One region of the Paenibacillus sp. FSL H8-0282 genome, then DNA from elsewhere that is predicted to be linked to it. Evidence: a T-box and tRNA genes for the amino acid it is inferred to sense, from the RefSeq annotation. Region 1 holds a T-box; the other holds one or more tRNA genes.
What was found. A T-box is a leader RNA that pairs with one kind of tRNA and senses whether it is charged. The one in region 1 lies ahead of trpS (tryptophan--tRNA ligase), so its partner is inferred to be a tRNA-Trp.

Region 1 (12,255 bases):
GAACCGGCACCACACCCTATCCGCAAGATGAATCTTCTGTAATTAGTCCTTCGCTGCAGAAAATTTTACAAGAACTTAAATATTGTCCTACGATAATCTCTGATAGACGTTGCGGGATCGTCGGTTGGAATGAAGCTGCAGCCCATGTTTTTCTTGATTTCTCAAAGCTGCCCATCGAAGAGCGGAATATGATCCGATTGTTATTTGTTCGTAAGGAGTTTAGGCGCTTAGCAGTGAATTGGGAACAATTCGTCAGCGGATATCTTTCTATCTTCAGAGCGTATTACGGACAGTATGTAGAGGATCATTGGTATGATGAATTTATAGAGGAATTGAAAGAATTGCATCCGGCTTTTAATGAGATGTGGGAGCAAAGTCGGGTTAGCTCGGCCCCGGATGTGTTACTAGAATTCAGACATGCCAAGGCGGGGAAAATGTTATTTCATCTAACCTCTTTGCAGGTTCAAGGCAGTGCAGATTTACGCTGCAGCATCTATACTCCTGCGGGAGATTCGAATACTGAAACCAAGCTAAAGCAGCTTATGGAGCAGCACACAATAGAAGGATTAAGCTAGATTCACATAGAGAAGCATCCCTAGCTGAACTTCCAGCTAGAGATGCTTAATGCTACACTATTAGAAATCTGATGTTGAAATTTCAATAGTTCCGAATGTGGTGCCAGCAGGAGTACTTAAGAGTGCAGCTACCAAAAGGGCATGAACTGCAAGCGTAAGGCTATTGAATGCTGGAATCGTGTATGTGATAACTGGAGCATTCACACGAGTGATTACTAAATCTACTGGGAAGTTGGAGTTATTGTTCACAGTAACAGCAGCGTTAATTCCACCTGCAAGGTTTTCATAATAAGATTTACCAATGACAGGGGCTAAATTGAAATATTGAAGCGGTAATACGATGGCCATAGTAACGACCTCCTTTTCGTTTGATAGGATATTCTATGTTGAAAATCTATTAATGCTAGAGCGAATGCCATGGTGAATTAGCACTTTTTAATAGAAAAAACCGGGGATGTCCAATAGCCACTTAGAAAGCGGCTGGGACATCCCCGGTTTATTTTCGTACGCTTATTCCGTTTTTTTACGATAAATCAGATACAGTATCAATCCGAATAGCATGCCGACAAACGACATTGCGGAGATCGTTAAGTAAAGAGCTTTACCCCCAAAGGCATCATATAATGCCCCACCAGCATAAGAAGCCAGGATACCTGATACACCGAAGAACAATAGTGCAAGAACGGTTTGCCCTGTAGCACGCCATTCCTCGGGTACAATGCTGTAGAGGTATTGAATAGCAGCGGAGTAGAACACAGGGAAGGTAAGAATTTGCAGAATCTGCAAATACGCTAACAAGTGTGGATCAATGATCCAAGCTGAAATCAAGAAACGAAGGAAATAGAAGGCTCCGGAAATCGATATGATAATCAGTTCTTTTCCTTTTCGCAACCACCAGAAGCTTAATGCAAAGACAATGATTTCACTTATTGCCGCGAGGAAAAATGATTGGCCTACCAGTTGAGGACTGCCACCAAGCTCACGAATATAAACTCCAATAAATGTATCGTTCATTCGTGCGGGTACAGAGCTAATAAATATGAGCACCAGAAACATCAATGTCTTTTTGTTGCCAAAAAAGTGCTTGAGGCTATCCAGCGTGACCGGCTTACCTGTGACGGGGGCATCTGGCATGTTCCAGCTTACTATAAAGCTTATAAGGCAAATGGCAACAAACAGAAGAGCTATTCCATGAGAGCCGAAAAAACCAAGCACATAGCCAGTAATCAGAGCCATTACACCATAACCTAGCGCACCATATGTACGGATAGAACCATAGCTAATTCCAGCCGCCTCAGAGACTCGGAAATTCAAGCTTTCTGTCAGCGGATCAATGGGCATCAAGAAGAAATACAGCAGCATAGCAAAAAGAATGAGAACAACGTAACTGCTGGAATCGAACAAAAAGTATCCGGTTACCGCTGAGCATAACAGCAGAGCTAACAGCACTTTGCGGATGGTTTTTGTTTTATCACTGATCATCCCCCATAAAGGCTGGGCAACGATGGTAACAAAACCACCAGTTCCAATAATGAAGCCGATTTGCGATGGGCTTAGACCTTGTTCACTTAGATAGACTGGCAGAAAGGGAATAAACATGGCTAGCAGAGCAAAATACAAAAAGTTAAACCCTCGTAAAAGATTTGGTGCATTCATAAGTTTTTTTACCTCACGTGTTAGAAAATTTGTATAGAGTCAATTTTGCTATTGTATCATGGATAATAAATGATTAGGATATAAATCTATTCGCGGAACTGCTCAAGATGACCCTAACCCTCTATAAATTTCTGGCCGTAATATGATAAACTGGTTACTATTAAAGCAAAATGCAAGGAGAAACGTTAATGATAAAGTTGGTATCATGGAATGTGAATGGTCTTCGGGCCTGTGTTAAAAAAGGGTTTGATGATTATTTTAAGGAAGTAGAAGCAGATATTTTCTGTGTACAGGAGACGAAGCTGCAAGAAGGGCAGATTGTTCTGGAACAGGGTGAAGAATACTATCAATATTGGAATTATGCAGTGAAAAAAGGGTATTCAGGCACAGCTATATTCACCAAAATCAAGCCGATCTCTGTGAGATACGGAATGGAAGAGGATGAAGAAGCGGAAGGCCGGATTATTACGCTGGAGTTCGAACATTTTTATCTAGTGAATGTGTATACACCAAATGCCAAACGAGATCTGGCTAGATTGGATTACAGAATGGAATGGGAGGACCGCTTCCGCAATTACCTTCTGGAACTGGACAAGCTAAAACCAGTCGTTGTATGCGGCGATATGAACGTAGCCCATCAGGATATTGATATCAAAAATGCTAAAGCTAACCGCGGAAACTCTGGCTTTACCGATGAAGAAAGAGGAAAAATGAGTACGCTGCTGGAGTCCGGCTTCATAGATACCTTTAGATATTTTCATCCAGAGCTTGAAGGCGTTTATTCATGGTGGTCTTATATGCCGAAGGTGAGAGAACGGAATGTAGGCTGGCGGATTGATTATTTCCTAGCTTCTTCTAGACTTGCACCTAATCTGCTGGATGCCCAAATCGATTGCCACATTATGGGGAGCGATCATTGTCCGGTCATCCTCAAGCTTGCTGATTTCACAGATTAGAATCGAATATTTAAAAGGCCGCTAAGTCTCTTTAAAGGACGAAGCGGTCTTTTGTATTCATTAAGAATTATAGTCTGCCAATGATCTCAGGGAATTCAGTCGGTCCCATATTCACATTAAACTTTTGTTTAAGAATTAGCTGATTCTCTAGTAAGATTATTTCAAGAGTTATGCAGAAAGGCATTTCAATAAACAATAAAGTAAGCTGTAGCTGATCATCAGCAACCCAAGTAAAGCTGGACATGATTCGGTTCAAGGAAGCATCAATGACCTGTGCGAAGCTTTCGAGCCATTTCCCTCGACCAAGACGGATCACAGAATCCTCTCCAGTCTTAAATTGTAAAGTAACTGCAGCTTCGTTGTTATTGAAAGAGATAGAGAAGGTGTCCAAGGCAAATTGGTTGTCATCGAGCTTATAGGTTAAGCCGTTTATTCGTTCTTCTTGTGATGAAGAGGGCTGCAGTTGTGGCGGTTGGATAGATAAATTCTTTAATTGTTCAACCAAGTGGGCAGAAGCAGCCGGCTCTAATGGCAAGGGAGCTGGCTTCATCGCGGGAAGCAGATGTTCCCACACAGCATTCAACATTCCTTGTATACTGTCTGATGCAGCAGTAGTAATAATTACGGCATCTTGCTCCGGAAGCACAACACAGAGTTGACCGAAGGCGCCATCTGCCCGGTAGCCACCGTGCTGGCATTGCCAGAACTGATACCCATATCCCATTGCCCAGTCATGATCACCTTCGCCATTGGAAATATGTTTGGAAGTAGCCTCATTAATCCACTTTTCAGGCAGAACCCGTTGATTATTCCAGATTCCTTTTTGTAAGTATAGCTGGCCGAATTTAGCGATATCCTCGGTTGTAATGTTTAAGCCAAATCCCCCTGTGTTAATTCCACGTGGACAAGACTCCCACGTTGCACCGTGAATGCCCAGAGGAACGAAGAGGCGCGGTTCTAAATATTCTAGCAATGTTTGGCCAGTAACCCGTTGAAGGATCGCGGCCAGCATGTAAGTAGCACCGGTATTATATAGGAAATGTGTACCCGGTTGTTTCTCGACGGGGACGGAGAAGAAAGCTTTCACCCAATTCCCGTCGGTACTTTTGCGAAGGGTGTCCATAGTATCCACGACATGCCCGGTACCCATCATCAATAGATGTCTGATTGTCATATTGGATAGATTCTCCGTGATAGTCGAAGGAGCCTCTTCAGGGAAAAAGGAGAGGACAGAATCATCGAGGGTGACAAGTTTCTCAGTAACAGCAAACCCGATTGCGGTTGAGGTGAAGCTTTTGCTAAGGGAAAATAACATATGCGGAAGAACGGACCTGTAAGGAGCCCACCAGCCTTCAGAGACCACATAACCATGTCGTAATAGCATAAAGCTGTGCAGGCCTAAATTTTGTTCCTCTACTGCACTAATAAAGCTGGATATTGCGGTTGATGAAATCCCCTGTTCTTCTGGAAGACTTCTAGATAACTGCAAGCTGCTTGTAGTCTCCATACGCTCATCTCCTAAATTTTGAGAATGCTCACCTCCTAATTCTATAATAATTTCCAATGTAAAAATACCATTTAAAAAATAACTAGTTTAGCTTTCTACAGGGCTGTTGCTGGATACATCAGATTGGAGCCGTTTCTCTGGCCAAGAAATAACATGAGAAGTTCGACTTAGTTTCTCATATATTAGCTGAGTTTCTTTTTTGAATATACTAATGACTAAATGAATAAAGAAAGCCAAGTCTATCAATAGAACAAACAGATGAATAAGCATATTCCATACGGAGGAAAGATTCCCTAGAAGGGCGGAATCAAGCAAAAGAGCGTGAATCCCAAGCAGCACCCAATATAGCAGGCCATATCTGATCATCAGAGCCCAGAAAAAAGCATGATTCCCGCTGCTCTTCACCCGAATCCGCACCATCCATTTCCCTAAGGTCCGTCCGCCCGTGAGAGCCGGAACAAGCATGAAGTAAATACCAGTTACAATCCAGAAGGCAGCTTTTATATCGAATCCGAAGAGTACCCCAAACCCGATGCTCCACACCATACTATCGATTAGAAAAGCTATTCCTCTGCGGGTATAGGAGACTCTTTTGGCAGAGCGGTCAATGTTTGTATCCAGTTGTTCTATACGTGGCAATAGCCCGGAGATCCAAATGGAAATTCGAAATCCAAAAATCCCTCCGATTGTGTTGGTAATGAGATCATCGACATCAAAAAGACGGTAAGGATGATCGAAGAAACCATAAATTCCTGTAATCTGCGTGATCTCAAAGGACAAGGAAAAGGCAAAGGATAGTAGAATGCACACGACCCAGCGTGTACGAAAATAATAGCCCAGAAACATTCCAAACGGTACGGTCAATGCAACGTTAAAAATGACCTGTAAAAATGCAGGCTCACGCAGTAATGACCAGTAGGTCGAGATTTGTTCAGGGATGATTGACGATCCATCCACAATATCCTGAATAAACTGAAGGGGAATGAATTGGACGACACTCCCAGAAGGTGCTGCATTGTGCCGGGAGGATGGAAAAGGAAGCAAGACAAGAAAATAAGCGTTCATCAGATAGAGCAGCAGCAGATATAGGATTAAAGCTCTAAGCTTATGTATATAGCCATGTCTGCGGTATTGTACGATAAGAAAAGGTAGTGTGAAGACCAGCGCTGCTATTGGAAACATCATGAACGCATACGAAATTGGAAAAAAGTACGAATGAAACATAAGTCACCTGCCGTGGAATTGTTTTTATAAGAAAATTGACTCTACTTGGAAATAAGCTATCCCCGGCTCATTATAAGTTTTTATGATAGGGAACTCAACTAATTTATCGAACGTTTCCGGCATACATATGTCTATGAAGGAGCGTGAAGTGGATGGAGAAAAAGGTTCAGCAGTATTATCGGCTCAAGCAAAAACAAAAGGATATTGAAAAAGAATTGGCCGAGCTTCGTCAGGATATTTTAAATTATTGTAGTCAGCAGGAAACTAACGAGACTGAAATTGGCCGCTATAAAGTGAAGCTGGTCGTGCAAAACCGCAAAGAATATGATGATGCAAAGTTATATGAGACCTTATCAGACCCCGAAGTGTGGCGTTTGCTCTCCAAATCAGATCCGGCAAAGGTGGCAAGCTTGACCAAGTTGAATGTAATTTCAGAGGATAAAATCATGCATACTTATGCTTTGAAGACAGTGACACTGTTACAGGTGGATAAAAAATAGGGATTGAAGTGAGCGGTTCCTCGCGGGAGCCGCTTAATTTGGCTCATAACTGTCCAAATTAAGGAAATATGTTACAGTATTAGGGTGGAAGGGAGGTTGAATAGTGAAAAAAATAATCATCGGAGGCGTCATGGGCTTAACGATTTTACTTTTTTTCTTCTTTATTTTGCGGCATAATAATCAATCACTTGAGGTAAAACCGGATGTTATGTTCCCAACAGCGGAATACAGGGTGACTGATAGTAGTGCTCCAGGATTACCTATGCTTATAACTGCTGAAGGGGCGGATGTTATTAAGATACAGGCTACATCCGGCAATTTATTGTTATGGACTCCCCCTGACTACAAGGTGCATAACAAAGGTCTTGAGCTGAAAATCAAATCTGGAGATCAAATTTATTGGAGTCCAATGGATGGGGGGAATAAGCAAATAGATGAACCTCAGGATACCAAGATCACAGTGATTGCTTACCATAATGATAAGCAGATCGGAACGTCCAATGTAGAGATTCATAAGAATGATCTAGGTGTCTATACAGGTGAAATACCTGAAGTGAAGTAGCTGAGAATCTAAATCGAATCGCAACTATCCTCGTTTTGCGTTAAAATAAGAAGTGAAGCTGACCGAGTCCTTATAGCAACCCTAGAGATGGAGGAAGAGAATTCATGAAAGATTTTGAAGTAATGCTGGAGAAATATGCGAACCTAGTTGTAAAAGTAGGAGTAAATGTACAGCCTGGACAAGTCCTTATGGTACATGCACCGATAGAAACCGCAGAACTTACTCGCTTGATTGTAGCGAAAGCCTATGAAGCGGGAGCTAAATATGTAATTGTTGACTGGGACGATGAAGCAACTACACGGATCCGTTATGAAAAAGCCCCAGAGGATTCTTTCGATTACTATCCACAGTGGCAGGCTGAGATGATGGAGAAATTCGCGGAAGAGAATGGTGCCATCTTACATATTAAAGTACCTGATCCTGAACTGTTTAATGGCATTGATTCTTCTAAGGTATCTAGAGCTGTCAAAGCAGCGGCTGTTGCTCGCAAGAACTACTCCAAATATACTCGGAACAGCAAAATCAGCTGGTCTCTGGTCAAAGCGCCAACACGTGCTTGGGCGAACAAGGTTTTTGCCGATCTTCCTGAAGAAGAGCGGGTAGAGGCGATGTGGGAAGCTGTATTCCAGATGAACCGTGTGGGCAGCAATGATCCGGTAGCTGCTTGGAGAGAGCATATTGGTCAGTTGAAAGAAAGTCAGGACAGAATGAACGCTAAACGTTATAAAAGCTTGCATTACCGTGCTCCGGGAACGGATCTGCATGTAGAGCTTCCGGAAGGCCATTTATGGCGCGGGGGTGGCGGTGAGAATGATAAAGGCGTATATTTTGTAGCTAATATGCCAACGGAAGAGATTTATTCCATGCCCCATCGGACTGGCGTTAATGGCACAGTTAGAAGCACGCTCCCTCTTAATTTGAATGGACGGTTAGTTGAAGGACTTTCATTCACTTTTGAAAAAGGGAAAGTCGTAGCTTATGAAGCTGAATCCGGACGCGAACATTTAACCTCACTGCTGGCAACGGATGAAGGTGCATCTTATCTAGGAGAAGTAGCCTTAGTGCAGCATGATTCTCCAATCTCTCGCTTGAACCGCATTTTTTACAATACAGGGATTGATGAGAATGCCTCCTGCCATTTCGCGCTAGGAAGTGCTTATCCTGTAAATATTGAAGGCGGCACAAAGCTTACGAACGAAGAGCTTGTGGCTAGAGGAGCTAATGTCAGCTTAACTCATGTCGATTTTATGATCGGTTCAGCAGAGCTGGATATTGACGGAGAGCTGGCGGACGGCACGATTGAACCCGTATTCCGTAAGGGAAATTGGGTGTTGTAAGGAGAAGAAAAAAGCCGGATCTCTTCCAATGAGATTCCGGCTTTTTTTGAGTCCCTATACTGGTCATTTTTAGATTGAAAAATAGTTAAGACTCATAGCCTCACGTACTTCGGCCATTGTTTCTTGAGCAATGCTGCGGGCATGCTGTGTTCCAGAGATTAAGATTTCCTGCACAAGCTTGGGCTTAGTAGCATAATAGGAACGAAGCTCTCGCATCGGTTCTATAAGCTGATCTAGAGCTGTCGAAATCAACTGTTTGCAAGCAGAACAACCCATGGTACCCCGCTCGCAGCCTTCACGAATTTCGGTTACCCCCGCTGAGCGAAAAGCACCATGATAAGCAAAAATAGGACAGATATCTGGATGTCCAGGATCATTTTTATGCACACGCGCTGGATCGGTTGTGGCTTTTCGTATCTTAAAGATAATCTCTTCCTTAGTGGAGTCCAGCTCGATGGCATTGCCAAGGCTTTTACTCATTTTAGCGTTGCCATCCGTACCCACAAGCCTCGGAGTCTCACTGATCAGCGCTCTGGGTTCCACCAGTATCGGGCTGTACAGCTCGTTGAATCTGCGGACGATTTTACGGGTTAATTCCAGATGAGGGAGTTGGTCTTCCCCTACAGGAATTATCGTTGCTTTACAAAATGTTATGTCAGCAGTCTGACTAACTGGATAACCAAGAAAACCGTAATACAATTCATCTAAGCTCGAATTTTTCGATTCGGCTTTAATCGTGGGATTATGCCGTAAAGAATTCACAGTAACAAACATAGAGAACAAGAGGGTCAGCTCTGCGATTTCAGGGATCATCGATTGAATAAATATAGTTGTTTTCTCCGGATTTATACCCGCAGATAAATAGTCCAGTGTGATCTCATGCAGATGTTGACCCAGCAGCTGTGGACGATCAAAATGGGTCGTTAGGGCTTGAATATCCGCTAAAAACACAAAAGTTTCATATTGCTCCTGAAGGGCTACTCGGGTCTGCAAGCTGCCGGCGTAATGGCCAAGGTGAAGCTTTCCAGTCACTCGATCTCCAGTTAAGACACGTTCGTTCATCATATAAATTCCTCCTGTTATTTAGCATTTGGTTACACTCGAGTCGCCACCACCAGCCATCATCCATGGCCATCACCTCCTTTAAATGACAAAAAAACCTCATCCAATAAGGACGAAGTTGTCGTGGTACCACCTTAAATGATCGTGTCACCTTACGATTCTTGGCTTTCGATCTTCTCTTACCTGTACGGAGAGGTTGAATTTATTCTCGATACAGGTCCCTTGATAACGGCGGGAACCCCGGTTTTCCCTACTGCATCCATTAAGATAGTTCGGAAAAACAACTATAAAGGCCATTCGAGCATACGCTGGTCACCGGTTCGCACCTACCACCGGCTCTCTGAAGACCATGTTCGTCTGTCTACTTACCCTTTGTCATCGTTGTTCATGATATGTGAATTATTGTAATTCTGAACAGGGGTGTTGTCAATGAGCAGAAATCGTATGGTGATTGACGAGGTATCTAGGTTTATATGATCTAGCAAAGTATACCTTAAATGTATATAATCATCAGGAATTAAGTCCAATCTATCATTGTGGATTCACAATATACTACTCTATAACCTTGAAATGGAGTGATGATAAATGGCGACAATAATAAGTTATGGGTCACAGGCAAAAATCCCGTTAGATCCGTTTACTACTGCTATAACGGTTGCAGGGATTCCTGGAGCTGGAGCGGGTCTAGCCACAGCACAAGTAAATATTAGTCCGGCTAATCCGGCTTCTTTCTCCAGTAGAGTCGAGTTAAATGGTAGTTTTAGTCTTACTGCACTTGCTAATAGCCAATTTCTTGTTATCATCCGACGAGCTGGAGTCGATATTTATAGATCCTTTTATCGTTTCACTACAATTACTGATATTCAATTAAGTGCTCAGTGGGTCGATGGTGCTTATATTGGAGTCCACAACTATGAATTGGTAATTCAGAATGATAGCAACTTGCCTATTAATCTATTTGGACCCATATCATTCACAGCAACTGCTATTGGAGGAGAGGGCGTAATTTAAGTTATGTTCCTGTGCGCCATTCAAGGGACGGGTGAATCAAAGCTTTGGACAGTTGAATCGATCTGATTCAGCTGTCCTTTTTTCGTGGGCATATAATTGAAGTACAACTCTCACAGCATAAATCTCCAACCATTTCCTTGATATAGCGGTTTATTTATTTAAGATGTTATCCTCTAAAACAGCGTATTTATCACCGTATTGTTTAATGATATGTTGTTCTCCCCAATTACATAATGCAGTCAAAATATCGCTTAAACTATCCCCATATTCACTAAGCTCGTATTCTACTTTTGGTGGAACCTGATTATAAACAATTCGGTTGATGATTCCATCTGCCTCAAGCTCGCGTAGCTGCTGGGTTAACATTTTTTGAGTAATGCCCGGCATCAACTGTTTTAACTCGGAGGTGCGTTTTTTGCCATGAGTTAAATGACATAGAATTACGCATTTCCATTTCCCTCCGATGACCTCTAGGGTGGCTTCAACAGAAATATTGTATTTTTTCTTGACAGTTGTTGTAGATGTTGTTGTCATGATAACCTCCAAGGTATGGGTACTTTTTAGCACCTATGGCACTTTTGAGTGCGTACTATTGATTATGTCCAATATAACTCATCATAACATTTTTCGTTCAATTTTTATAGAATGCTATAATTTAGAGAGCTTTGGGCGAAAAAAAGTTAAATGAAATAAAAACCGTTTCTATACCTCCCCCGTCTTAATCTATGAAAGGTTGAAGAGAGGAGGCTAAGGAAGGATATGACGATGACTAATGCAGAAATGAAAAAAGTAACGATTCTTGATACTCGGAGCGAGACAGATTTTTACGATTCGATATTGGTACATAGAGAACAATTGTACAGTATTGCTTATAGTTACTTGCGTAACCGAAACGATGCGCTGGAAGCGATGCAGGAAATGACTTGCCGGGCTTGGATTAAAAGAAAAACTTTAAAGGACCCCAAAGCATTCAAATCATGGATTATTCGAATTCTAATTTATGTCTGTATAGATGAACAAAGACGGAGAAAACGTTCCATGCCGCTGGTAGATGAAAGAATAGGAGAACAGGTCACACACATTGGCCATCATCGGATGGAAATGCTGTGGGCACTCGAGCAGGTTAAGCCCAAGTATCGCCATGTGCTGCTGCTAAAATACTACAACGATATGACCTTGACTGAGATCGCTAACATTATGAATAAACCCGAGGGGACGGTTAAGACTTGGCAGCATAAGGGGCTGAAGCAGTTGCGAACCATCATAAAGAATCGGGGTGAATGGAACAATGAGTAGTCAAGAGGAGCTTGCCATGTTAAGCGATGCCGAACGTATCCCACAAGAACAAAAAATAGAGAATGCAGCCGCTCAGATCTATGCGATCCAAGCAGGTTTGGAATTAGGCAAGAAACGTGGCAGAAGGTTAATATTCACAAAAAGTGCGATGTCTGTGCTGGCGGCTGCAGTGATGATAGCGGGCTTGCTGTTCTTCAATCCAACCCAGCTGTTGCCACAGCAAGGGACTTCGAGTGTTGATACGTTCGATTGGGGCGTATTGGAGCCTTTTAAAACATTGGCTGCAGCTGATATTGATGCTCTTACACTAGAGTCTGCAATTCGGAATGATTATGTACAAATCGTTAATAAGAGTGCTGAATCAAATGGATATAAAATTACTCTAAATGCTGTGCTTGCTGATGAAAATAAAATCATGCTGCTGTATACAGGGACAACAAGTGATGGTCAGGAAGTGTACAGTGTTAATAGTGTGAAGCTGACAGAAGCTGAAACTGGACGAGACGTAATGGAGGAGAATGGGAATAGGGGCGGAATGGGAGCACACGCAGAGGGAACCATATATACTT
Region 2 (12,255 bases), 3.1 Mb from region 1:
TTCCCTTAATTGCTTAAGCTCGCGGAACAATTCCTCTGTTTCCTGTGGAGTCAACACCGCAGTTGGCTCATCAAGCACCAGAATCTTCGCACCACGCAGCAGCGCCTTAAGAATCTCAACCTTTTGCTTCATCCCAACTGTAAGATCCTCTACTTTTGCCTTTGGATCCACGGCCAGATTGTATTTCCTTGCGGTCTCTTCCGTCATGCGCACAGCCTCGGCATAATTAATGCCAACTCCTCTGCGCGGCTCCATACCCAGCACCATATTCTCTGCCACCGTAAAAGAAGGTACCAACATGAAATGCTGGTGGACCATGCCGATGCCTCTATCAATGGCGTCCTGAGCGGATTGCAGCTTTACTTTTTCACCCTTGATATAGATCTCGCCTTCACTTGGCTCTTCCATGCCGAACATAATCTTCATTAAAGTCGATTTACCTGCACCGTTCTCACCTGCAATCGCATGTATTTCTCCCTCACGTAAAGAAAAATGCACGTCTTTATTTGCAACGACGCCATTGGGATATACCTTGGTAATTCCCCGCATTTCCAGCAGAGCTGTGTACATAGGTCTCAACGCCTTTCAACTTGGAGGTCTGCAAAAATATACAGCTGGAATTCCCCTGACTAGAAGAATCTCCAACTGTAGGTTTATCTCTATAGAACTGATCTTAAGATTTAAAGCTTAAGGCTTAACTGCGTTACGAATAGCTTCTACCTCTGCGGTTTCCATCCCCATCGCATTATCCACTTTAACTTCTTTATTGATCAGCTTTTGCTTCACTTCTTCAACCTTGGCCTGAAGATCAGCCGGGAATACATTTTTATAAATATCATTCTCAGCAATACCTACACCATCATCTACAAAGCTCAATACATCACGTTTGCCCATGTCTAGCGTACCCTCTTGCAATCTCTTCACTGCACCTAGAATAGCCGTATCAATCTTTTTAATAGATGAAGTAACGATTAGATTTGCTTTTTCACTATCCGTATCGTTAATCAACATTGCCTGATCGGAGTCTACACCGATTGCATATTTTTTCTTCTCTTTAGCTGCGTCAAAGATCCCAAGACCTGTACCCCCAGCCACGTTAAAAATAACATCCACACCGGAGTTATATTGAATTAAAGACAGCTCCTTACCTTTTGCCGGGTTAACAAAATCACCAGCGTACGACACAGCCACTTTTACATCAGGATCAACGTACTGAGCACCTTGAATGTAACCGACCAAGAAAGCATTAATCCCCGGAATATCCATACCGCCGACAAACCCAATCACATTCTCAGGGGTAGCATTCGGCATATCCGATTGTGTAGCTAATGCTGCTACGGCACCTGCCAAGAAAGATACTTCATTTGTCGCATAAGACATGTTGTACATGTTATCTGGTGCTTCATCGATGTCGGTATCATAATTAATGAATTTTTTGTCTGGATACAATTCTGCCGTTGCATTAAACATCTCTGTAATTTCAGAACCGCCAGAAATAATTACATCCCAATCCTCGGAAGCGATATCGTTAAATGTAGGCTCCCATTTCGTTTTATCAACGCCCATTTCAACAACCTTTGTTTCTGCACCAAGTTCATCCTTAACCTTTTGCAAGCCGTTATTAGCGGAATCAAAAAATGATTTATCCCCAAGTGTCCCCGGAATCAGCAATACAACCTTGAGTTTATCCCCTGCACCTGTTTCTCCACCCTCAGCAGCGTTTGATCCAGTATTCGCAGAAGAACCGTTATTGGACGTGTTATTTCCACATGCTGTGACCAGAACCATCACCATTAATAACAACAAAGAAAGAACTTTTTTATTCATTACTCTATTCCACCCCTAATTTTAGTTGGTTAGTAATCCGCAGAATCCCATCTTCACCCATTGTATAATTCACGGTTCAAATGGAAATTCTCTTTTTTCCAAATAAAGTATCATTGAAAGTAATAAATTTAACGTTTAGGCTCAAAAATAGCAATAAAAATACCATTATTATTAATAATCCGCTTTATTTCCGAACGAGATGGCCAGTCAGGTTGCGAACTTTCGGATTTATTGATACGATCATAACAAATATTATTAAAAATAATTATATGATTTCGGTCATAGTTTTGTACGATTCGGCTAAAACATAAGTATTGGAGGATCATCATGGATCGTGTTCTATATATTGTAAGTGCCACACATGAGCTAAATACTTATATCCCTCCACACCAGCATGAATGCTACGAACTAGTCTATTATTTACAGGGGGTAGGGACAACCAATGTTGGCCCACGAAGTTACCATTTTCGCTCTTCTTCTTTCGCGCTTGTGCCACCTAATCATAAACATGACGAGCACCACCGTGAGGATGCAAATGTATTATTTGTAGGCTTCCACTCGGAACACCCTAATATGAGTAATCTGCACGGCGTATATGAAGATGATAAAGATCAGACCGTTCTTCAGATCCTACTGCGAATGAAAGCAGAGTTTTCACGCAAGCAAGACGGATTCTCTGAGCTTCTAAACCTACAAATGAGCGAGATTACCGTCCATCTTATGAGGCTTCTTAGTGCCTCTGGCTATCAATCCCCAACAGAAGATCGAGTACAATATGTCCTTAATTATATGAATGAGCATTATCGCCATAAATTGTCCGTCGAAACACTATCAGAAATGTCCGGATATAGTTACGATCGTTTTCGCCATCTATTTAAAGAACGTTTCGGGTCTTCACCCCTGCGGTATTTGCTGTTAAAACGCCTGGATTATGCAAAATCTCTATTACGTCATACTCAGATGCAAATCTCTGAAGTATCCGCTGCTGCAGGTTTTGTGAACGATGCCCAATTCTGCAATATGTTTAAACGAGAAATAGGTCTTACTCCGCGAGCATTCCGCATTAATAATCAATCAGGTTAATCACTAATCAGATTAAAAAAGCCGTTGAATAGAGAGTTTCTCTATTTCAACGGCTTAATGCTGTAAACCCAAGAACATAAAGAAAAAAGGTTTGTAAGAATGCTTATAAAAGCATTCTTACAAACCTTTTTAAGATACCGGCGAGAGGACTCGAACCTCCACGGTTTCCCACTCGATTTTGAGTCGAGCGCGTCTGCCATTCCGCCACGCCGGCACATATGAACTAAATGGAGGCGCCACCCAGATTTGAACTGGGGATAAAGCTTTTGCAGAGCTTTGCCTTACCACTTGGCTATGGCGCCATGAAAACTTGGAGCGGACGACGGGAATCGAACCCGCGACCCTCGCCTTGGCAAGGCGATGCTCTACCGCTGAGCCACGTCCGCATAAAATGGCTGGGGATATAGGATTCGAACCTATGAGTGACGGAGTCAAAGTCCGTTGCCTTACCGCTTGGCTAATCCCCAATAACATTTTAAAGTAAAATGGGGCGACTGATGGGTCTCGAACCCACGAATGCCGGAACCACAATCCGGTGCGTTAACCCCTTCGCCACAGTCGCCATATTAAGTTAATATTGTTGCCATCATTCATTTTAAAGTAAATGGGGCGGCCGATGGGTCTCGAACCCACGAATGCCGGAACCACAATCCGGTGCGTTAACCCCTTCGCCACGGCCGCCATATTAAACTTTAGAAAGAACTTGGCAGGGGCAGCAGGAATTGAACCCACACCAACGGTTTTGGAGACCGTTGTTCTACCTTTAAACTATGCCCCTAAAAACTGGTGGAGGATGATGGATTCGAACCACCGAACACTCACGTGAGCAGATTTACAGTCTGATGCGTTTGGCCACTTCGCTAATCCTCCAAGGATGGTGCCGGCGAGAGGACTTGAACCCCCAACCTACTGATTACAAGTCAGTTGCTCTACCAATTGAGCTACACCGGCATGGCACTCATTCTTTTGTGATGATAAATGGTGGCTCGGGACGGAATCGAACCGCCGACACGAGGATTTTCAGTCCTCTGCTCTACCGACTGAGCTACCGAGCCATGATGAAAATGGCGGAACCGACGGGATTCGAACCCGCGATCTCCTGCGTGACAGGCAGGCATGTTAGGCCAACTACACCACGGTTCCAAAAGATATAATTGCTTAAGTTAATTGGTTGCGGGGGCAGGATTTGAACCTGCGGCCTTCGGGTTATGAGCCCGACGAGCTACCGGGCTGCTCCACCCCGCGTCAGTAAGAAAGTGTTATGGTGGAGGCTGAGGGGATCGAACCCCCGACCCTCTGCTTGTAAGGCAGATGCTCTCCCAGCTGAGCTAAGCCTCCATAAACAACAATTGTTATTGTACCAAAGTCCACTAGGATAAATCAAGTGAAAATTTGGTGACCCGTATGGGATTCGAACCCATGTTACCTCCGTGAAAGGGAGGTGTCTTAACCCCTTGACCAACGGGCCATACTAATTAAAAATTTGTGGCGGAGAGAGAGGGATTCGAACCCTCGAGACGCTTGTGGCGCCTACACGATTTCCAATCGTGCTCCTTCGGCCAAACTCGGACACCTCTCCATATGGCTCCCCGAACAGGACTCGAACCTGTGACAACTCGATTAACAGTCGAGTGCTCTACCAACTGAGCTATCAGGGAATATTCATACCAGGCTTGATGCCTGAAAACTGAATCCGAAACGAATCTGCATTCTACGTATAGGATAAGCCCTCGACCGATTAGTATTGGTCAGCTCCATGCATTGCTGCACTTCCACCTCCAACCTATCTACCTCGTCGTCTTCAAGGGGTCTTACTAATTGGGAAATCTCATCTTGAGGGGGGCTTCACGCTTAGATGCTTTCAGCGCTTATCCCGTCCGTACGTAGCTACCCAGCCATGCTCCTGGCGGAACAACTGGTGCACCAGCGGTACGTCCATCCCGGTCCTCTCGTACTAAGGACAGCTCCTCTCAAATTTCCTGCGCCCACGACAGATAGGGACCGAACTGTCTCACGACGTTCTGAACCCAGCTCGCGTACCGCTTTAATGGGCGAACAGCCCAACCCTTGGGACCTACTTCAGCCCCAGGATGCGATGAGCCGACATCGAGGTGCCAAACCTCCCCGTCGATGTGGACTCTTGGGGGAGATAAGCCTGTTATCCCCAGGGTAGCTTTTATCCGTTGAGCGATGGCCCTTCCATGCGGTACCACCGGATCACTAAGTCCGACTTTCGTCCCTGCTCGACTTGTAGGTCTCGCAGTCAAGCTCCCTTATGCCTTTGCACTCTGCGAATGATTTCCAACCATTCTGAGGGAACCTTGGAACGCCTCCGTTACTCTTTAGGAGGCGACCGCCCCAGTCAAACTGCCCGCCTGACACGGTCCCCGTACCCGGTAAGGGTACTAGGTTAGAACCTAGATACGATCAGGGTGGTATCCCAACGGCGCCTCCACCGAAGCTTGCGCTCCGATTTCTACGGCTCCCACCTATCCTGTACAGATCGTACCCAAATTCAATATCAAGCTGCAGTAAAGCTCCATGGGGTCTTTCCGTCTTGTCGCGGGTAACCTGCATCTTCACAGGTATTAAAATTTCACCGGATCTCTCGTTGAGACAGCGCCCAAGTCGTTACGCCATTCGTGCGGGTCAGAATTTACCTGACAAGGAATTTCGCTACCTTAGGACCGTTATAGTTACGGCCGCCGTTTACTGGGGCTTCGGTTCATAGCTTCGGGTTACCCCTAACCACTCCCCTTAACCTTCCAGCACCGGGCAGGCGTCAGCCCGTATACTTCGCCTTGCGGCTTCGCACAGACCTGTGTTTTTGCTAAACAGTCGCTTGGGCCTTTTCACTGCGGCCCCCTCGTGCTATTCACACTACCGGGGCACCCCTTCTCCCGAAGTTACGGGGTCATTTTGCCGAGTTCCTTAACGAGAGTTCTTCCGCGCGCCTTAGAATTCTCTTCTCGCCTACCTGTGTCGGTTTGCGGTACGGGCACCTTCTCCTGGCTAGAGGCTTTTCTTGGCAGTGTGAGATCATGACCTTCGCTACTACAATTTTCGCTCCCCATCACAGCCCAGCCTTATCGATGTGCGGATTTGCCTACACATCAGCCTCACTGCTTAGACGGACATCCATCAGTCCGCGTCACTACCCTCCTGCGTCACCCCATCGCTCATAGCGGATTACGGTGGTACAGTAATTTCAAACTGTTGTCCTTCGACTACGCCTTTCGGCCTCGCCTTAGGTCCCGACTTACCCTGAGCGGACGAGCCTTCCTCAGGAAACCTTGGGCTTTCGGCGGATCAGATTCTCACTGATCTTTTCGTTACTCATACCGGCATTCTCACTTGTGTAGTGTCCAGCGCTCTTTTCAGTACACCTTCAACCCCTACACAACGCTCCCCTACCCCAGATGCAAAGCATCTAGCCATAGCTTCGGTGGTGTGTTTAGCCCCGTTACATTTTCGGCGCAGAGTCACTCGACCAGTGAGCTATTACGCACTCTTTCAATGGTGGCTGCTTCTAAGCCAACATCCTGGTTGTCTGTGCAACTCCACATCCTTTCCCACTTAACACACACTTGGGGACCTTAGCTGATGGTCTGGGCTGTTTCCCTTTTGACAATGGATCTTAGCACTCACTGTCTGACTCCCGGCAATAAGTATATGGCATTCGGAGTTTGACTGAGCTTGGTAATCCTTGCGGACCCCGCACCCAATCAGTGCTCTACCTCCACTACTCTTATACCGAGGCTAGCCCTAAAGCTATTTCGGGGAGAACCAGCTATCTCCGAGTTCGATTGGAATTTCTCCGCTACCCCCACCTCATCCCCGCACTTTTCAACGTACGTGGGTTCGGGCCTCCAGTGCGTGTTACCGCACCTTCACCCTGGACAGGGGTAGATCACACGGTTTCGGGTCTACGTCCACATACTAAGTCGCCCTATTCAGACTCGCTTTCGCTGCGGCTCCACCTTCTCGGCTTAACCTTGCATGTTAAACGTAACTCGCCGGTTCATTCTACAAAAGGCACGCCATCACCCATAGATCGGGCTCTGACTTTTTGTAAGCACACGGTTTCAGGTTCTATTTCACTCCCCTTCCGGGGTGCTTTTCACCTTTCCCTCACGGTACTGTTTCACTATCGGTCGCCAGGTAGTATTTAGCCTTAGCAGATGGTCCTGCTGGATTCATACGGGGTTTCACGTGCCCCGCACTACTCGGGATCCGTCTCGGAGAGAACACAGTTTAGGCTACAGGGCTTTTACCTCTATCGCGGGCCTTTCCAGACCTCTTCACCTACCATATTCCTTTGTAACTCCATGTGAGACGTCCCACAACCCCTAAGAGCAAGCTCTTAGGTTTAGGCTGTTCCGCGTTCGCTCGCCGCTACTGACGGAATCACTATTGTTTTCTCTTCCTCAGGGTACTTAGATGTTTCAGTTCCCCTGGTCTGCCTCTACACACCCTATGTATTCAGGTATGAGTAACTGCGAATTACCACAGCTGGGTTTCCCCATTCGGACACCCCCGGATCAAAGCTTGCTTACAGCTCCCCGAGGCAGTTTCGTTGTTCGCCACGTCCTTCGTCGGCTCCTGGCGCCTAGGCATCCTCCGTGTGCTCTTATTAGCTTAACCTTGATTCTTCCGCAGGAAAATATCATACGATGACATTCTCTTTGGAATCATCTCACTAATAACATTTACTTGTTTGCACAAGTTGCTAAAAGATGTTCTAAAACGCAAATTCGTTTCGGTATCCAGTTTTCAAGGATCAAGTCTTACTTGAGAGCTTAAACTCTCAAAACTGAGCAACGAGTGAGTAACAGGCCTAAACCTGAGTTTGGAAGCTTAGCTTCCGATTTGAATGTCCTCATTGCAGAGAACGATTCTCCATAGAAAGGAGGTGATCCAGCCGCACCTTCCGATACGGCTACCTTGTTACGACTTCACCCCAATCATCTACCCCACCTTCGGCGGCTGGCTCCCTTGCGGGTTACCCCACCGACTTCGGGTGTTGTAAACTCTCGTGGTGTGACGGGCGGTGTGTACAAGACCCGGGAACGTATTCACCGCGGCATGCTGATCCGCGATTACTAGCAATTCCGACTTCATGCAGGCGAGTTGCAGCCTGCAATCCGAACTGAGACCGGCTTTGATGGGATTGGCTCCACCTCGCGGCTTCGCTTCCCGTTGTACCGGCCATTGTAGTACGTGTGTAGCCCAGGTCATAAGGGGCATGATGATTTGACGTCATCCCCACCTTCCTCCGGTTTGTCACCGGCAGTCACTCTAGAGTGCCCAACATTACTTGCTGGCAACTAAAGTTAAGGGTTGCGCTCGTTGCGGGACTTAACCCAACATCTCACGACACGAGCTGACGACAACCATGCACCACCTGTCTCCTCTGTCCCGAAGGCCGCTGCTATCTCTAGCAGATTCAGAGGGATGTCAAGACCTGGTAAGGTTCTTCGCGTTGCTTCGAATTAAACCACATACTCCACTGCTTGTGCGGGTCCCCGTCAATTCCTTTGAGTTTCAGTCTTGCGACCGTACTCCCCAGGCGGAGTGCTTACTGTGTTAACTTCGGCACCAAGGGTATCGAAACCCCTAACACCTAGCACTCATCGTTTACGGCGTGGACTACCAGGGTATCTAATCCTGTTTGCTCCCCACGCTTTCGCGCCTCAGCGTCAGTTACAGCCCAGAAAGTCGCCTTCGCCACTGGTGTTCCTCCACATATCTACGCATTTCACCGCTACACGTGGAATTCCACTTTCCTCTTCTGTACTCAAGCCACCCAGTTTCCAGTGCGACCTCAGGTTGAGCCCAAGGTTTAAACACCAGACTTAAATAGCCGCCTGCGCGCGCTTTACGCCCAATAATTCCGGACAACGCTTGCCCCCTACGTATTACCGCGGCTGCTGGCACGTAGTTAGCCGGGGCTTTCTTCTCAGGTACCGTCACTCCGGTAGCAGTTACTCTACCGGACGTTCTTCCCTGGCAACAGAGCTTTACGATCCGAAAACCTTCATCACTCACGCGGCGTTGCTCCGTCAGGCTTTCGCCCATTGCGGAAGATTCCCTACTGCTGCCTCCCGTAGGAGTCTGGGCCGTGTCTCAGTCCCAGTGTGGCCGTTCACCCTCTCAGGTCGGCTACGCATCGTCGCCTTGGTGGGCCGTTACCCCACCAACTAGCTAATGCGCCGCAGGCCCATCCCTCAGTGACAGATTGCTCCGTCTTTCATTCTTCTCTCAGGAGAAAAAAGAAATTATCCGGTATTAGCTACCGTTTCCGGTAGTTATCCCAGTCTGAAGGGCAGGTTGCCTACGTGTTACTCACCCGTCCGCCGCTAAGTTACTTTGAAAGCAAGCTTTCAAAGTAACTCCGCTCGACTTGCATGTATTAGGCACGCCGCCAGCGTTCGTCCTGAGCCAGGATCAAACTCTCCAATTAGTATTGAAAAGAGCGATATGCTCATTTTGAAACATCTGACGAGAAAATTAATTCTCTAATTTTGGATTTCACTTGCGTGATTTCCTACTCACTCGTTGTTCAGTTTTCAAAGATCAAGCTGTTTATTTCGTCGATGCGTTGTTCAGCAGCGACCTTTATAATATATCACAGCGTCCTCGTTTTAGTCAACCTTTTTTTTAATTTCTTTTTTTGGTTGTCTTTCGAATGTTTTCGAAAGCACATCTCTGTGTCAGAGGGACGAGTTATAATTTAACACATGAACAAGGAAAGAGTCAACCATTAATTTTTCTGAATAAATATGAGCGTTTCATATTAGTAAACAAACAAAAAGAGAGTGCTCAGCCTCTCCCTATCCTTGCTCATCTCTCTATAATTAAACATCTTCTGCTGTATCTAATTCATCTCTATAATGTATAGCGGATCGCATGCCCTTCTCCCTCGTGAACATCAGCCCAAGATGTAATCTCTCGGATTAGCGAACGAGAAACCAGCTTTCGTAAAACAAGGGGTAGTTCAGACTCTAATTGACTCAGACCTGAATGCTGCAGTAATTCTTTAATGCTCCATGCTTCCTTACGGCTATTCAAAATATTAAAGAGCAATAGACAACAGTCCGTCATTTTGGACATAATCCCAAATTCACATGCAAGAAGCACAAGCTCCACACGTTGCTCTAAGGTCTCAGTACTGATCGTTAACTCCTCATAAAGTTTATGAACAGAGGTATTCATGCTTTTAACCTGCTCCCAAATAGCTGGCTCGGGGAAAGCACCCACTTCACTCACTTCTATTCTTGCCCAATGGTATAAGGCTATCAATACACAGTTGTAAGCATCCATAATAAAGCCAGCCTCTATATAGCGCTTGGATTTCACATACATATGCAAAAAGCGAGCAAACTCCATAAATGCGACCCGTTCCTTGATCGGTCCTTCAAATTGCAGTATCTCACGTCGCATTTCCTCTAGTATTCCCTTGGGGTCCCAGATCACTTCCCCCCTCATCAAACTGATAAGAAGTTCGTTATTATCCCCTGCCATAACAGCCTGCTCCAAAGCAAAAAGGCCAATATGGACTGACTGGGTCCGTTGGTCACCGGCAATGGTATGGCGAACAATATGCTCTCTATCCTGTTCTTCATGCAAAACTAACACTACCATATCAAAATCTTGAAGAAGTGCGCTTTGAAACGGAATATCCCCATTCTGCCGCAAAACGACCGCTCCTAAAACATTCTCATCAAACGTTTCTCCACTCAACAAAGTTACATTGGACAGTTCCATGCTTCCCTCCATTAAATTTGGCGATTTTGCGTCCAGTCAGTTATAATTCAGTTATAATTATTATTCTACATATGAAAGACAGTTCCTTCTGGACAACCCAACTATATTTAGTTAGGAGCAAACACTCATGAAGTTTAAAACGGCTAAGATCAACGCTTTTCGCACATGGGGATTACTGCTCACAATGCTCGGAATGGGACTTATGGTTTTGGGTACAGCGGGCATCGTGTTTTGGGGCTCAACTGGAAAAGTATTCGCTGGAATCGGTCTTGTAATCGGTTTAATCTCAATGATGGCAAGTCTTGCAATCTATTTCTGGGCTGGGATGCTGTCAACTAGCGCAGTCCAACTGGAATGCCCTGAATGTCACAAGCTGACCAAAATGCTGGGCAAAACAGACCGCTGTATGTTCTGCCATACCATCCTTACTATGGATCCAGCTGAGGCCAATATTACTGCGGAACAACTTAAGAGTCAGCAGCTTAATCAATAAAACACATCTTACAGAAGCTTATTACTAGCGATTTATAATGCGATCAAACATTTGCTTAATACAACAAAGGGGCCCCCGTATTGGGAGCCCCTTTGTTCATTATAAATGAAATAATAATTACTTATGAATCCCTTGTAATGCCTCCCACGCAGACGGATTACTAAAGCTGCGATTCCATGAACCAATGCCACCAAGCCCTAAAGACTTAGCAAGCTCAACTCTAGCTTCTAAAGAAACTTTGTCTTCGATCCATATTTTTTTAAGAGCGCCATCCTCCTTATACTCAACGTAATTCTGCCCTGCTGCCTTATCAAAGGTTGGGGTCAGCTTCTTCTCTTTAATAATTTTTTCAACGGCATTCATACTAACCGATTTAGAGCTTACTTTGGTCTTGCCATCCACCTGGGCCTCAGTCCAGATTCTAGTGTACAGTGGAATCCCTAGAATCAGCTTCTCAGGCGGCACATCGTCTTCCTCTATGATCCGGCTTAACGAGCTTTCTACCCACGGCAGAGACGCAACAGAGCCTGCTACAGGACTAGCAGCCCAATGCTCGTCATAAGCCATAACAATAAGATAATCAACTACTGAATTAAGAGCTCTACGATCAAGGAATGCTGACCACATCTCACTGTTAGATTTAGGGGTTACGTCTATGGAGACGATTAAGTTTTTGGCTTGAGCCATAGGTTTTAGCTCTCGCATAAATTGTGTAACATTCTCCCCGTCTTTCGTATATACATTCTCAAAGTCAATATTAATTCCATCCAGCTTGTATAAATCTGAATACTCGAGGATCTGTACGATCGCGTTCATCCGCTTCTCATAGCTCGACAATGCCTCAGTGGTTATGTCTGGTTCAAAGCTATTGCTGAGCAGCCCCCATACTTCCAAACCGCGCTCATGGGCCCACTGCACATACGCACTATCAGCCTGACTGCGCACATTCCCATCACCATCTATGATACTGAACCAAGTCGGGCTAGCCACGTTAACGCCCGGAAGCTCACCGAATGTACTTGGGTCAGGTTTGCGTTGATAAACAGCTTCCCAATACAAATTCACTGACTTCCCTTTCCAGCTTC

Region 2: it has a tRNA-Trp gene. The T-box ahead of trpS (tryptophan--tRNA ligase) is inferred to sense a tRNA for this amino acid. The anticodon was not compared.

Annotation. Positions count from the first base shown of each region.
Region 1 covers NZ_CP150146.1:2,856,305-2,868,559, forward strand. The annotation lists gene NST94_RS12410 (helix-turn-helix transcriptional regulator) at 1-575, shown strand, start outside; gene NST94_RS12415 (hypothetical protein) at 636-923, opposite strand; gene NST94_RS12420 (MFS transporter) at 1,086-2,231, opposite strand; gene NST94_RS12425 (exodeoxyribonuclease III) at 2,423-3,187, shown strand; gene NST94_RS12430 (serine hydrolase) at 3,255-4,694, opposite strand; gene NST94_RS12435 (VanZ family protein) at 4,782-5,879, opposite strand; gene NST94_RS12440 (hypothetical protein) at 6,071-6,418, shown strand; gene NST94_RS12445 (hypothetical protein) at 6,522-6,980, shown strand; gene NST94_RS12450 (aminopeptidase) at 7,085-8,317, shown strand; gene trpS (tryptophan--tRNA ligase) at 8,387-9,382, opposite strand; T-box leader at 9,485-9,767, opposite strand; gene NST94_RS12460 (hypothetical protein) at 9,965-10,390, shown strand; gene NST94_RS12465 (winged helix-turn-helix transcriptional regulator) at 10,541-10,924, opposite strand; gene NST94_RS12470 (sigma-70 family RNA polymerase sigma factor) at 11,150-11,686, shown strand; gene NST94_RS12475 (DUF4179 domain-containing protein) at 11,679-12,255, shown strand, end outside.
Region 2 covers NZ_CP150146.1:5,926,376-5,938,630, forward strand. The annotation lists gene NST94_RS25600 (ABC transporter ATP-binding protein) at 1-570, opposite strand, end outside; gene NST94_RS25605 (BMP family ABC transporter substrate-binding protein) at 688-1,827, opposite strand; gene NST94_RS25610 (AraC family transcriptional regulator) at 2,155-2,910, shown strand; tRNA gene NST94_RS25615 (tRNA-Leu) at 3,046-3,124, opposite strand; tRNA gene NST94_RS25620 (tRNA-Cys) at 3,139-3,212, opposite strand; tRNA gene NST94_RS25625 (tRNA-Gly) at 3,222-3,296, opposite strand; tRNA gene NST94_RS25630 (tRNA-Gln) at 3,303-3,377, opposite strand; tRNA gene NST94_RS25635 (tRNA-His) at 3,397-3,472, opposite strand; tRNA gene NST94_RS25640 (tRNA-His) at 3,516-3,591, opposite strand; tRNA gene NST94_RS25645 (tRNA-Trp) at 3,615-3,688, opposite strand; tRNA gene NST94_RS25650 (tRNA-Tyr) at 3,695-3,780, opposite strand; tRNA gene NST94_RS25655 (tRNA-Thr) at 3,786-3,861, opposite strand; tRNA gene NST94_RS25660 (tRNA-Phe) at 3,890-3,965, opposite strand; tRNA gene NST94_RS25665 (tRNA-Asp) at 3,976-4,053, opposite strand; tRNA gene NST94_RS25670 (tRNA-Met) at 4,079-4,155, opposite strand; tRNA gene NST94_RS25675 (tRNA-Val) at 4,173-4,248, opposite strand; tRNA gene NST94_RS25680 (tRNA-Glu) at 4,304-4,378, opposite strand; tRNA gene NST94_RS25685 (tRNA-Ser) at 4,397-4,489, opposite strand; tRNA gene NST94_RS25690 (tRNA-Asn) at 4,493-4,568, opposite strand; rRNA gene NST94_RS25695 (23S ribosomal RNA) at 4,629-7,554, opposite strand; rRNA gene NST94_RS25700 (16S ribosomal RNA) at 7,816-9,373, opposite strand; gene NST94_RS25705 (nucleotidyltransferase-like protein) at 9,799-10,677, opposite strand; gene NST94_RS25710 (DUF2614 family zinc ribbon-containing protein) at 10,805-11,170, shown strand; gene NST94_RS25715 (glycosyl hydrolase family 18 protein) at 11,288-12,255, opposite strand, start outside.